Regions from separate parts of the Brevibacillus sp. FSL K6-2834 genome, predicted to be linked through region 4. Evidence: riboswitches for the same ligand, from Rfam matches in the RefSeq annotation. Region 4 holds a riboswitch; each other region holds the start of a gene.

Region 1 (3,116 bases), 1.4 Mb from region 4:
TCATCATCGTTTGAACGTGATTCATCCCAATCGCATGGGCTGCTTCAAACTGTCCCTTGTCAATCGAAATAATCCCGCCGCGAACAATCTCGGCCATGTACGCTCCCGTATTAATCGACACGACGAAGACGGCGGCCAGAATCCGGTCCATATCAACCCCGAATGCCAAGGCGGAACCGTAGTAGATGACCATCGCCTGCACAATCATCGGTGTTCCCCGGAAAAATTCGATATACGTAGCTAGAATGGCATTGACTGCTTTCAAAATCGCCCTTTTGGCTCCCCGCTCCGGAACGGGGATCGTCCGGATAAGCCCGATCAATAGGCCAATGATGGCTCCCAAAATCGTTCCGAGCAAAGCGATGAATAGGGTCATTCCCGCTCCGCGAAGGAACATGGGCCAGTTTTCGGAAATGATTTTTACAATCCACTCGAAGCTCATCGTTCTCCTCCGTTCATGCAGGGAAGCTCCCCTGCCCTATGCGCATAAAACCGACTGCATGGAGATGCAGCCGGTTCGCAAGCGATTATTGTGCTGCTGGTTGATTTTTGATGGCTGTATCCATGATCCTGGTACGCTCTTCCTCCGAAATGCCGGATAAAATCTCATTGATTTTTTTCGTCCATTCACTGTCTTTTTTCACGCCGACAGCGATGGCCGTATCATCTTCCGAGGTCGTAAATCCATCCGTAAACTCGACCATGGCAAAGTTCGGGTTGGCCGTGGAGGCACTGACGGCTTCCGGACGCTCAGAGACGTAACCGTCAATCATTCCGGATTCAAGCGCTACGCGCATCGCCGGGAAGTTGTCCATCGCAGGCTCCTGAACGACGCCCTCGATTTGATTGATCACGGAATAGTGGAATGTATTCAATTGGGCAGTCACTTTTGCCCCTTTGAAATCCTGGATCGAAGTAGCGTTCTCGTATTTTCCGCCTTTTTTCACGACCATGACCAAATTGGATTTATAGTAGTTGTCCGAGAAATCGATCGTTTGTTTGCGCTCTGCAGTTGGAGACATCCCTGCAATGATCGCATCGATTTTGCCGGAGGTTAATGCAGGAACAAGGCCATCCCACTCCGTTTTCACGATGACCAATTTTTTGCCCAGGCCATCCGCAATCTTTTTCGCAATTTCTACATCGTATCCGCCTGCGTACTCCGCATTGCCGTCGATTTTCACAGCACCGTTGGAATCGTCCATTTGGGTCCAGTTGAACGGAGCGTATCCCGCTTCCATCCCTACCTTGAATGTTCCCTCATCGGTTGAGGCAGATTGCGAGCTGCCTCCGCCTGTCCCACATCCTGCGAGCAAAAGTACAGCGGATAGAAACATAGCTATGAATGATGACTGTTTTTTCATGGTTCATTTTCTCCTTTGGCTTCTGGTTTTTTGGCTGAAAAAATGCAAAAAGCGACCTGAGATAGACTCAGGTCGCACTACAAACATAGTTGCCCAAATACCTCTCTTTTCCCAGATGAGATAGCACAACTCAATAAATCGGGTCATTTATTGAGACAGTCCTGCAGCTCTTAACTGCAGACCCAGCAATGCAATACCGAGAAATATTGCAAGCTTCGGCGACATTTCCTTCTCCCTGGCATCAACGCTTTCTCGAACTCCGCCAAGGACTGTTAAATATCGCAACCTCTACCTCACTGTTTTAAGTGAGGTCCATATTCAATTATGTTTTTGAGTTTACAATGTTATGTTAATTCTGTCAACCTGGGTCTTTTCTCCAAATGATGCTGGCAGACTATTTTTTGCGTTCCTGTATGCGCAAAAAGACTTATTCCTCTCATCAATGTATGGGGGCGAGGCTCTCCATGAATGTTTTCCGCTCTTCTTCGTTGCTGTTTGACTGCAGATGATAATAGCGAAGCTCGTTGTATTTCGTCTGACTGTCCAAGTCTTGTTTCGGCAGAAATACTGCTTCCCACACACCTTGTTTGTTTAACGAATTATCCATATCGACCACATAATTGCCGACTATCTCAAACCGATCATCGGATTTCTGACTGTTGCCTTTATTTGCGTACCACTCGATCATCGGATGGTAGTCGTATGTTGATTTCTTCATTTGCAGAAGTTCAATGTACGTATCGCTGTTTACGTACGAGATTAAGAGAGACCCTTCATTTAGATCCAAGAGCGTTTTTTGTTCAGTATAACCATCCGGCAGAGACTCCGGTAAGAATACTTGAAAGCTCAGTTTTTTTATTTTATCAATGCTTACAGTAGAGCTCGCACAAGCAGCCAGCAGGAAACAGACGACGAACGGTACCAATCTCCTTATAAACATAGCATCACCCGTATTTTATCATTTGTTACTTACCATAGCGGGGACTCCCATCCTCTTCCTGTCCCTTGGAAAACAGCCTTGAGCCAATTCCACCAGCTGAGGCCGACCAGCAAACGGCTTGATTTGATTGCTTGTTACAAACTTTATGACACGAGTCATAAACATCTCTTTACAGGTGTGAATGTTCCCTCGCTCTTTTCATGGCTACACTAAGACTACATGAAATTCATACGCAAAAGGGTGAGGGATATGGAACAACGCAAAGAAAGAATCCGTCTTCTTGATATTCTGCGAGGCTTTGCAATCCTCGGGACGTTAGGGACAAACATATGGATTTTCGCCCATTTGGGGGATCTTACCTACCTTACGACATATGATTATTCTGGGTGGTGGGCAAAAGACGATCTCATCAGGATGATCGTGTTATTTCTCGTCAACGGGAAGCTGCTGGGATTGTTGACAATCATGTTTGGAGTAGGACTTGAGCTAAAATATCAGCAAGCCATTCGCAAAGGGAACGCTTGGCCTGGAATCTATATTTGGGTATCCTCGCTATTATTCCTGGAAGGCTTGCTGCATTTTACCCTGGTCATGGAGTATGACATCTTAATGAGCTATGGCATAACTGCAATGATCGTCGCCTACATCGTCAAAGGCGGCGACCGCTTGATATCCATAACGATGAAAGTGCTTGGAAGCCTGCATGCAACTGCCATCCTGGGGATCCTGGTGATTAGTCTGATTGATGCCAATATGACACTGCGCGGTTCTGACGAAGTCATCGCTCTTTATAGAGACGGCTCTTGGCTGCA
Region 2 (3,116 bases), 490 kb from region 4:
ATTCTCGGGATCGGAACCCCGCACCGGATCGAAGCGTTTGACAACTCCAACATTCAGGGGACAGAGCCGGTCTCTGCGATGGTCGTGTTTACAGATGGACGCCCGGACAAAAAAGAGTACCGGAAATTCAAGATCAAAAGCGTCGAGGGGCCGGATGATTACGGCTCGATGCGCGAGGTAGTCCGGCGCCGGTACACGCGCCTGCTGAAGGAAAACCAGACGCTGCCCGACCTGATCGTAATTGACGGAGGCAAAGGACAGATCAGCGCTGCGATAGATGTGCTGGAAAATGAATTGGGGCTCTACATCCCGGTATGCGGTCTGGCCAAGGATGAAAAGCACAAGACTGCCCAGCTCCTCTACGGGAATCCGCCCGAGCCGGTCGAGCTGAAGCGGGACAGCTATGAGTTTTACCTGCTCCAGCGCGTGCAGGATGAGGTCCACCGATTTGCGATTACGTTTCACCGGCAGGCCCGGACAAAGACGATGCTCTCTTCCCAGTTGGACGACATTCCCGGCATCGGCGAAAAACGGCGCAAGCTTCTGTTCCAGCATTTTGGTTCGCTGAAAAAGATGAAAGAGGCGACTGTCGAGGATTTCAGGCAGCTCGGGATTGGCGACAAGCTGGCCCGGGAGATTATCGCCCATCTCAGGAAGATGTGAGCTGAGAAATTGTTCAAAATAATATTTGAACCGGTGCCTTTTGCGTGATATAATCCCTTTCAAACAGAATATGTAACCTCACTTCCCTTTATTGGAGTGAGGTAGAGGCGCGAAAACCATGAGTACCACCCTGAGATCGGGATCGTTGACGGGTAGCGGAAAGGGGGATTCGCCGAAGTACGGAGGGAAGACCCGCTTCCTTGCGTGCTGGGCCTGTGTTGAACAAATACAGGACTGTCATCTGAGCAATACCCCATTGCCGGATGGAGAGCTATCTCACGAGTCTGCTGCGTGTAGATGACAGGGGCTGTACTGTCATGCTTTGTGCCAGCGGCTTGCGTGGTCCAGGGAAGGAGGAACCGATATTGTCTATTACGTAGGCAACGGCAGGTATTTTCCTTGTCGTTGCCTTTTTTGATAAGGAAAAGACTCATGCAACGTTTCGTTTCGACAGAGAATATCCATAGAGACATTGGTCTATTCAAGGAAAAGGGAGAGAAGCCGCATGGGGTTGATCGTGCAGAAATACGGAGGGACCTCCGTTGGTAGCATTGAACGCATTTTTCGAGTAGCAGACCGGATTATTGAATATAAAAAAGCGGGCCATGATATGGTCATTGTCGTATCCGCGATGGGCAAGTCGACAGATGTGCTGGTGGATATGGCCAAACAAATTTCCGCCTACCCTTCGGAGCGCGAGATGGATATGCTCTTGGCGACAGGTGAACAGGTCTCCATCGCACTTTTGTCCATGGCTCTGCATCAGCGCGGCTATGACGCCATTTCTCTCACCGGCTGGCAGGCTGGTGTCACAACAGAAGCGATCCACAGCAAAGCGCGGATCACGGAAATCAAAACCGAGCGGATTCAAAAGGAACTGGCCCGGGGACGTGTCGTCATTGTGGCAGGGTTTCAAGGGGTCAGTGCCGAAGGAGAAATAACCACATTGGGACGAGGCGGTTCCGATACTTCTGCCGTAGCGCTTGCAGCCGGCCTGAATGCCGACAGATGCGAGATCTTTACGGATGTGGCCGGCGTGTATACGGCCGATCCGCGGGTCGTTCCGTCCGCGCAAAAGCTGGACAGTATCTCATATGACGAAATGCTGGAGCTGGCCAATCTGGGGGCCGGTGTTCTTCACCCGCGCTCTGTGGAAGCGGCCAAAACATACAAAGTGCGGCTCGTCGTCCGATCCAGTTTTACGGCTGAAGAAGGTACGTACGTAGAGGAGGTTGCCAATATGGAAACAGGAAGAGTAGTAAGCGGCGTGGCACATGATGAAGATGTGGCAAAACTGACGGTCGTGGGCATGCCTGCGCGAGTGGGAACCCTGTCCCGCCTCTTCAATACGCTGGCTGACAACCAGGTAAACGTAGACATCATTATCCAAAGCTCCTATGATGCGGACGTGACGAACATCTCGTTCACGGTGGCTGCCAGCGACCTGCCAAAAGCGCTGGAAACCCTCTCCTCCAATCAGGCAGAGCTTGGCTTTGAAAAAGTCGATCATGAAGAGGGCCTGACCAAGGTATCGATCGTCGGTGCCGGCATGGTGAACAATCCGGGGGTTGCCGCCGAGATGTTCCGCGTCTTGGCCGAGCAGGACATCACGATCAAAATGGTATCCACCTCCGACATCAAGGTTTCTTGCGTGATTCCCGCAGAACTTACGGAACTGGCAGTTCGCAGCTTGCATACGGCCTACGGCTTGGACGTAAGCGAAGAAGCCGTGGTGCACAGTTTGTAAGCACAACCACATACAAGAGTCGCCTCCCCCCTTTTCGTTGAAGAGGGGGGTTAAATATGACCGTCTGGCTGTTCATTGCAGCGAGGCGCATTTGATTCCTTTTTCCTGTTTCTTCTATATAAATATAGGGAAGCTGATCCGGGACTTTTGTTCAGGTGATGGCACCAGAAGAATCACGCATTCAAACAGCCAAAGAGATCAAGACGCTCCCCTTCTCGGCCAGCTCCATTCGCACCTCCGGCTCCCTGCCCTGCCACCTGTTGACGGCTCCGGCAATGATTCCGCATTCCAGGGCCAGAGAGCGCAAAATTCGTTCAGGCGGCATGTATGAAAAAATCGTGTGCGTCAATCGATATCGATAATGACGCTCTCCCTCCTCCAGGACATCCAGCTTGCCGAGGCCCAGCCTGATAAAAGGCATGACGAGGCCCGCTGCGGACTGGATCGGAATCTGACGGCCAATGTCTTTTCCCAGCCAGTGGAGAATGGCTTGCTCGCTTTCTCCCAAAAGAGTGCTTGTCAGTTTTTCGCGAAGCAGATGATAGCCCAGGTAGGGCATGTGAATGCGTTCGATGTCGGTAATGACACGGGAGGGGAGCAGTGCCCCGAGTTGTTCCTGTTCTTTCACCGGGATGCCTCCTTTTCTAGCACAGGCGGCCGGTGCTTGTCCCTTTTTGCAAAGGTTTTGCACCGAGGCCTGCGAGAG
Region 3 (3,116 bases), 2.4 Mb from region 4:
TTTTGCGTAACATCGACCAAAATCCCCTCCTCCAGCAAATTTTGCTGAAGCCGGCTTACTTCCTCCGGTGAAACCGAGAGCGGGATTCCCACCATCATTCCCTTTCCGCGAAGCGATTGCAGCTGCTCAGGAAAGGCTGCCCGCAGATCTTCCAAACGATCCCACAGGTATTGCGTCACATCCTGCAATTGACTTTGGAACGCTGCGTCCAACAGTTCGTCCAGAACTGCATTCCCCAAGGCGGCAGAGAGCGGTGACGGCGCAAACGTGGTGCCGTGATCACCCGGCTTGAACAAGTCTTGCAGTTTTTCGCCTGCGATGACACCCCCGAGCGGAAGCCCGCCCCCTACTCCTTTGGCAAAAAGAATGAGGTCCGGTGTCACAGCAGCGTGTTGAAAAGCGAATAATTTGCCTGTCCGTCCCATTCCTGTCTGAATCTCATCCATTGCAAACAAAGTGCCTGTCGCCTGGCAGATCGCCGCCACTTCCTGCAAATAGCTTTCAGCCAGAGGGACGACACCGCCCGAGCCCAGCACCGGCTCCATCAAAACGGCAGCAGGACGGCGTTCCTCACAGACAGCGCGAAGCTGATCAATGTCTCCTGCCTTCAGCTCATAGACCGGAAAATCGGGCTGAGGAAAATCCTGATAGACGTGAGGCTGTCTGGTCAGGCGAAGAGCTCCCAATGTCCGGCCGTGAAAGCTGTTGGACAGAACCACGATGCCTGAGCGTCCCGTACCTTCGGCAGCCGTCCATTTGTGAATCAGCTTGATAGCCGCCTCGGTCGCTTCTGCTCCGGAATTGGTAAAGAAGACTTTCCCCGGGATGGTATGCTCGATCAGCCTCTGCGCCAGCTTGATCGCAGGGGGATTGAGGAAAATATTGGAGATGTGCAAAAATTGCTCCCCTTGCTCCCGCAGGGCCTGAATAATCCGCGGGTGAGAGTGGCCGAGCACGTTTACGGCAAGTCCGGTAAACAAATCGAGATATCCCTTGCCATTCGTGTCGTAGAGGTAATTTCCCTCGCCCTTGGCGATAGCGATCGGCAGTCTTTTGTACGTAGAGACGATGTATTGTTGATCAAGCGAACGCCAGTCCATGCCTACCCTCTCCCTTACAGCTGTCTCAGCTCCTGCTTGATCTCCGTCTTGGAGCGTGTCTTTTCGTCGATTTGCTTGATAATGCGTGCGGGCGTACCAGCTACTACCACATTCGGCGGAACGTCCTCGATAACGACAGCTCCTGCGGCTACAACGGAGCCTTTTCCGACGCGAACCCCTTCCAAAATGACCGCATTTGCTCCTACCACGACATCGTCTTCGATAACGACCGGAGACGCAGATGGCGGTTCGATCACGCCGGCAATGACAGCACCTGCGCCGATGTGGCAATTTTTCCCGATCGTTCCGCGTCCGCCGACGACGACGTTCATGTCGATCATGGTGCCTTCTCCGATGACGGCTCCGATGTTGATGGAAGCTCCCATCATGATGACGGCGTTGTTGCCGATGCTCACCTGGTCGCGAATGATTGCGCCTGGCTCAATGCGTGCCTGAATGTTTTTTGTATCCAAAAGCGGAATCGCAGAGTTGCGGCGGTCGCTCTCCACTACATAATCCGCGATTTTATCCGCATGCTGCTCCAGAACAGGCTGGATTTCCTTCCACTCCCCGAAAACGACTCCCGTGCCGCCGTTCAAAAAGGCTTTTGCGCTGGGACCGAAGTCGATGCCGTCCAAATCCCCTTTGAGGTATACCTTTACAGGCGTTTTCTTTTCGCTTTTTTGAATAAACGAGATAATTTCATTGGCATCCATCATGTTCACAGTACTTCTCCTCCACTTTTCTTGAAATGAATGTAGAAAAAGCAATGAGTGCAAACGCTATACTCATTGCTTTTTGATACCGGACAAGCAAACGTAAATAGCGCTCCATAAGAGAAACTTCTCCTATGACAGGATGATCATTATTCACGAGCACCCCAGCCCTGCCGCCAATGGGGATGCGGCCAGAACTTCGGCGCTTTGGCCTTTTCTCCTCTTCCCTTTCCCCATTCCTGATGAAAAGAAGTACTCATCCGCAGCGCGCCTCTATTTAGAAGGCAATATGCAATTGTTCAGCTTTACTTACCCTGTACTGTACCAAATTCCGTACCCGGTGGCAACTGTTGAATCGAGAGTGGGCCGCTCCTGCTGGACGGCATTGTCAGCGACTCCCTTTTCCCTCTTTTCAACAGTCCTGATTCATGCTAAACTTTCCATCCACCCTATATGTGAATAGGAGGCTGAACCTGAAGATGTTTGCACCTTCTGCGTTTCTTGTTCGTCCCTTGTCTGCAAGCGATGCCCCTGCCCTGGCCTCTTTGCGGCAACAAAACCACCAATTTCTGCAGCCTTTTGAACCCATCCGCCCCGCTTCTTTTTACACAATTGAAGCGCAGTACCAGCAGTTGGAGGAGGCAGAGCGAAGCTTTCGCGAAGGGACAGGCTATTCGTTCGGCATTTTCGTCGGCCCTGATCAAACCCTCGTCGGCCGCGTCAACCTCTCCAATATCGTGCGCGGAGCCTGGCAAAACGCTACACTCGGCTATTTCCTCGATCAATCTCATAACGGCAAAGGAATAATGACCAGAGCAGTAGGAGAAGTCATCCGATTTGCGTTTACCGAAGCAAAGCTTCACCGGGTTCAAGCTGCGGTCATGCCGCGCAATACAGGCTCGATCAAGGTTCTTGCGAAAAACCGATTTCGCGAAGAAGGACTGTCGCTTCGCTATTTGCAAATCAACGGTAAATGGGAGGATCACCTGATCTTTGCCATTACCGCCGAGGAGCTGGAGACGACGTAGGAGCGGCAGCATCACTTAATCTGGACGGTTGCAATTCAGAAAATCGGTTCAATAATTCGGTTCGGCGTTTGGCTGGGCAATTTGTTCGGCCGATTCGGCCATTTGGGCTTTTGTTCACACTACAGCTACGCCTCCGTGCCAAGCCGCTCGAGAATCCTTCTCTTGCGATACAGCATCATGCCCGTCTCCGCCACGTCACGGACAGACGAGCGATTCAGATAAGCGCCGAAGAGCATTCCCGCGACCGGTACGATCTGAAACAGCTTTTTCCA
Region 4 (3,116 bases):
ATGCTGTGCGCGCCGGTAATGGCTCAAATGGCTGCCTTGGAAGCGCTGCGTCACGGACAGGCAGACATGGAGCGGATGGTGGAGAGCTACCGTCAGCGCCGCAATTTCGTCGTTCAAGGGTTTCAGGACATCGGCCTGGCCTGCCATGAGCCGGAGGGAGCCTTCTACGCGTTTCCTTCCATTCGCTCTACGGGCCTGGAGGCAGCCGAATTTGCCGAACGCCTGCTGATGGAGGAAAAGGTGGCAGTGGTGCCGGGTGATGTGTTTGGCGACTGCGGCAAGGGCCATATTCGCTGCTCCTATGCGACTTCGCTGGAACAGCTGCAAAAGGCGCTGGAGCGGATGGGACGTTTTGTCCAAAAGGTTTCTGCCAAATAAGATTGGCGTGCATGGAAAAAGGCCGGGAGCTGATCCCGGCCTTGCCTGTTGGATGGTGAGCACATCATTGCAGGAGAGCAGGAGAGCCGCCGCTTATGATTGCTCGTTGGTCAAATCCACTTTGTGCAGCGGAACGACCTTGGTTTTTTTCGTGTATTTGTAGCCCAGCCAGACGAGGATGAAGAGCGGCAGGCCGATGTACGATACAAGTGCGCCGCCCCAGTCGATCGTCTCGCCGGTAAAGGCGGTGTAGTTTTGGCCAAGCACGACGATGAGGCAGATGATGAAGGCGAGGATCGGTCCAAACGGGAACCATTTCGCCCGGTAAGGCAGCTGCTTCAGATCGTAGCCTTGTGCCAGATACGCCTTGCGGAAGCGGTAGTGGCTCACCGCAATCCCGAGCCAGGCGATAAAGCCGGACATCCCGGAAGCATTCAAGAGCCAGACGTAGACGGTGCCATCCCCGAACAGCGAGGACAGAAAGGCAAACATCCCGATAAGCGTTGTCAGCAGGAGGGCGTTGGTCGGCACGCCGCGGCTGTTCACTTTGGCAAAAAGCTTGGGAGCTCTTCCTTCTTTGGCGAGAACATACAGCATCCGCGTAGACGCGTACATCCCGGAGTTGCCCGCCGAGAGGACGGATGTCAAAATGACGGCGTTCATGACAGAAGCGGCAAAGGCAAACCCCGCTTTTTCAAACACCAGCGTGAACGGGCTGACTGCAATGTCCGTAATGTCGCTGTTTATGAGATTCGGATTGTCGTACGGGATCAGCATCCCGATGACGAAGATCGCAAAAATATAGAACAGCAGGATGCGCCAAAAGATTTGCTTGATGGCTTTCGGAATGTTGCGGGCCGGGTCCTCGCTCTCGCCTGCGGCAATCCCGACCAGCTCGGTTCCCTGGAAGGAAAAGCCGGCGATCATGAAGACGCCGAGCATCGCCATAAAGCCGCCGCTGAACGGCGCATCTCCCTTGGTAAAGTTGTGGAAGCCGACTGCTTCGCCGCCCATAATGCCAAAAATCATCAATACGCCGACGATGATAAAGATGATGACCGTACTTACTTTGATCAAGGAAAACCAATATTCGGATTCGCCGTATCCTTTTACTGATAACATATTTAAGCCAAACATAAGGACGAGGAAAAGCGCGCTCCAGAGAATGGACGGCGTGTCCGGGAACCAGTATTTCATGATGAGCGCACCGGCTGAAAGCTCGACGGCAATCGTGATCGCCCAGTTGTACCAGTAATTCCATCCGAGCGCGAAGCCGAGGGACGGATCGACAAATTTGGACGCATAAGTGCTGAAGGAGCCGGATACCGGCATGAACGCCGCCATCTCACCGAGGCTCGTCATCAGGAAAAAGACCATCAGGCTGATCGCTATATAGGCAACCAAAGCACCGCCCGGACCGGCAGAGTGAATGGAGCCGCCGCTCGCCAGGAAAAGTCCGGTACCGATCGATCCGCCGATGGCGATCATCGTCAAGTGACGGGCTTTCAATCCGCGTTGCAATTGATTGGAAGACATAAAATAAAAACACGACCTTTCTCTTGATTTGCGGGAAGGAAGGCCGGAAATAAAAATACCACCACAAGCCAAAAACGGCAAAAGGGCGGTATGATCCAATCCCCACCAAGCCTTCACGGAAGATAGCACACCACGCTTGCTCGGCTGGCAAACGTGACAGTTCTGTCCCTTGTCGGGTACAGCCCCAGCCTGTGTGTACAGAGAATACACGGCAGACTTCGGCAGCTTTTCCTTCTTCTGGAGTCATCAATCTTCTCTGGATCTCGTACAGAATAATATAAAAGCCGCGACCTCTATCCTCATCGTGTCTGATGAGGATAATTGCTATGAGATTATGTTATGGTTCAAGTATATGGGTTTTTCCTTTAAAATCAAGTGTGATTTTGTGGCAGTGAGGTCCGGGACATCGCGACGGTCTATTATTTTTGGTTTATCGAAGCTGGAGAAGGGTACGAAGGAAAAGAGGGCCATGCTCTGACAGTATGAAGATTATGGTGTGGATATGACAGCTAATGGGATCGCAGGCTGCAAAAAAATGTGTAACAGATGCTACAAAAACCATCTAGTCATCTGAGTCTTTATTCATGGTAAAATAGTACCATAATTAGGAATGTTAGATGTCTTCCCTTCAAAGACACTGCATAGCTCGAACGCAAATAAAGGAAAGAGGTGAGCCGTTTTCATGAAGCGGAGTCTGCATCGACTGTTTTTGATGTGCCTCGCATTTCTGATCTGCTTTACCGGTTTTTCGCTGGAATGGACAAGCAGTCCTGCTATGGCTGCGTCGGCGGTAAATCGCACGAACGATCCGTTAAACGGGGATTGGTCCAAGCCGTATGCCGTAAAGTACGATACGACAGAGGCCGATCTGATGGTCCGGGTCGGGGATATCGACAATCTGGGCGGAGGCTGGCCGAACGGCTACGATCCATTTTCGGGAAAAAGCACAGGGGCCCCATATCCGAAAGTAACTCACCAGCCGACCGATCCGGCAGGAACGGACCAGCTGATGGTGATCAGCTCCTTTCAATATCCGGATTTGCGGAACCCCAAAAATGATGCCAATGATCATGTGGCGGACGGCTATACCCGAAACAATTACAGCAAGACAGCCAATCCGGTCGTTCCCATCAAGGTAACCTTTGACACGAAAAACACCCCGATCGAAGGGGCCATTCTCCAGATGTTCATCAATGACTATC

The links. A riboswitch is a leader RNA that binds a small molecule or an ion and turns the genes downstream of it on or off. The one in region 4 is predicted to bind lysine.
Region 1: linked by a shared signal. The riboswitch ahead of NST96_RS26845 (transporter substrate-binding domain-containing protein) and the one ahead of NST96_RS06630 (amino acid permease) in region 4 are both predicted to bind lysine.
Region 2: linked by a shared signal. The riboswitch ahead of NST96_RS08855 (aspartate kinase) and the one ahead of NST96_RS06630 (amino acid permease) in region 4 are both predicted to bind lysine.
Region 3: linked by a shared signal. The riboswitch ahead of dapD (2,3,4,5-tetrahydropyridine-2,6-dicarboxylate N-acetyltransferase) and the one ahead of NST96_RS06630 (amino acid permease) in region 4 are both predicted to bind lysine.

The regions. Positions count from the first base shown of each region.
Region 1 covers NZ_CP151945.1:5,579,550-5,582,665, forward strand. Annotated here, with positions in the region: gene NST96_RS26840 (amino acid ABC transporter permease) at 1-442, opposite strand, end outside; gene NST96_RS26845 (transporter substrate-binding domain-containing protein) at 528-1,364, opposite strand; lysine riboswitch at 1,478-1,663, opposite strand; gene NST96_RS26850 (hypothetical protein) at 1,804-2,082, opposite strand; gene NST96_RS26855 (DUF418 domain-containing protein) at 2,554-3,116, shown strand, end outside.
Region 2 covers NZ_CP151945.1:1,791,994-1,795,109, forward strand. Annotated here, with positions in the region: gene uvrC (excinuclease ABC subunit UvrC) at 1-663, shown strand, start outside; lysine riboswitch at 758-945, shown strand; gene NST96_RS08855 (aspartate kinase) at 1,169-2,410, shown strand; gene NST96_RS08860 (DUF2507 domain-containing protein) at 2,592-3,038, opposite strand.
Region 3 covers NZ_CP151945.1:3,660,828-3,663,943, forward strand. Annotated here, with positions in the region: gene NST96_RS18135 (acetylornithine transaminase) at 1-1,100, opposite strand, end outside; gene dapD (2,3,4,5-tetrahydropyridine-2,6-dicarboxylate N-acetyltransferase) at 1,115-1,825, opposite strand; lysine riboswitch at 1,916-2,100, opposite strand; gene NST96_RS18145 (GNAT family protein) at 2,296-2,844, shown strand; gene NST96_RS18150 (EcsC family protein) at 2,970-3,116, opposite strand, start outside.
Region 4 covers NZ_CP151945.1:1,305,967-1,309,082, forward strand. Annotated here, with positions in the region: gene NST96_RS06625 (aminotransferase) at 1-378, shown strand, start outside; gene NST96_RS06630 (amino acid permease) at 472-1,914, opposite strand; lysine riboswitch at 2,030-2,218, opposite strand; gene NST96_RS06635 (cadherin-like beta sandwich domain-containing protein) at 2,597-3,116, shown strand, end outside.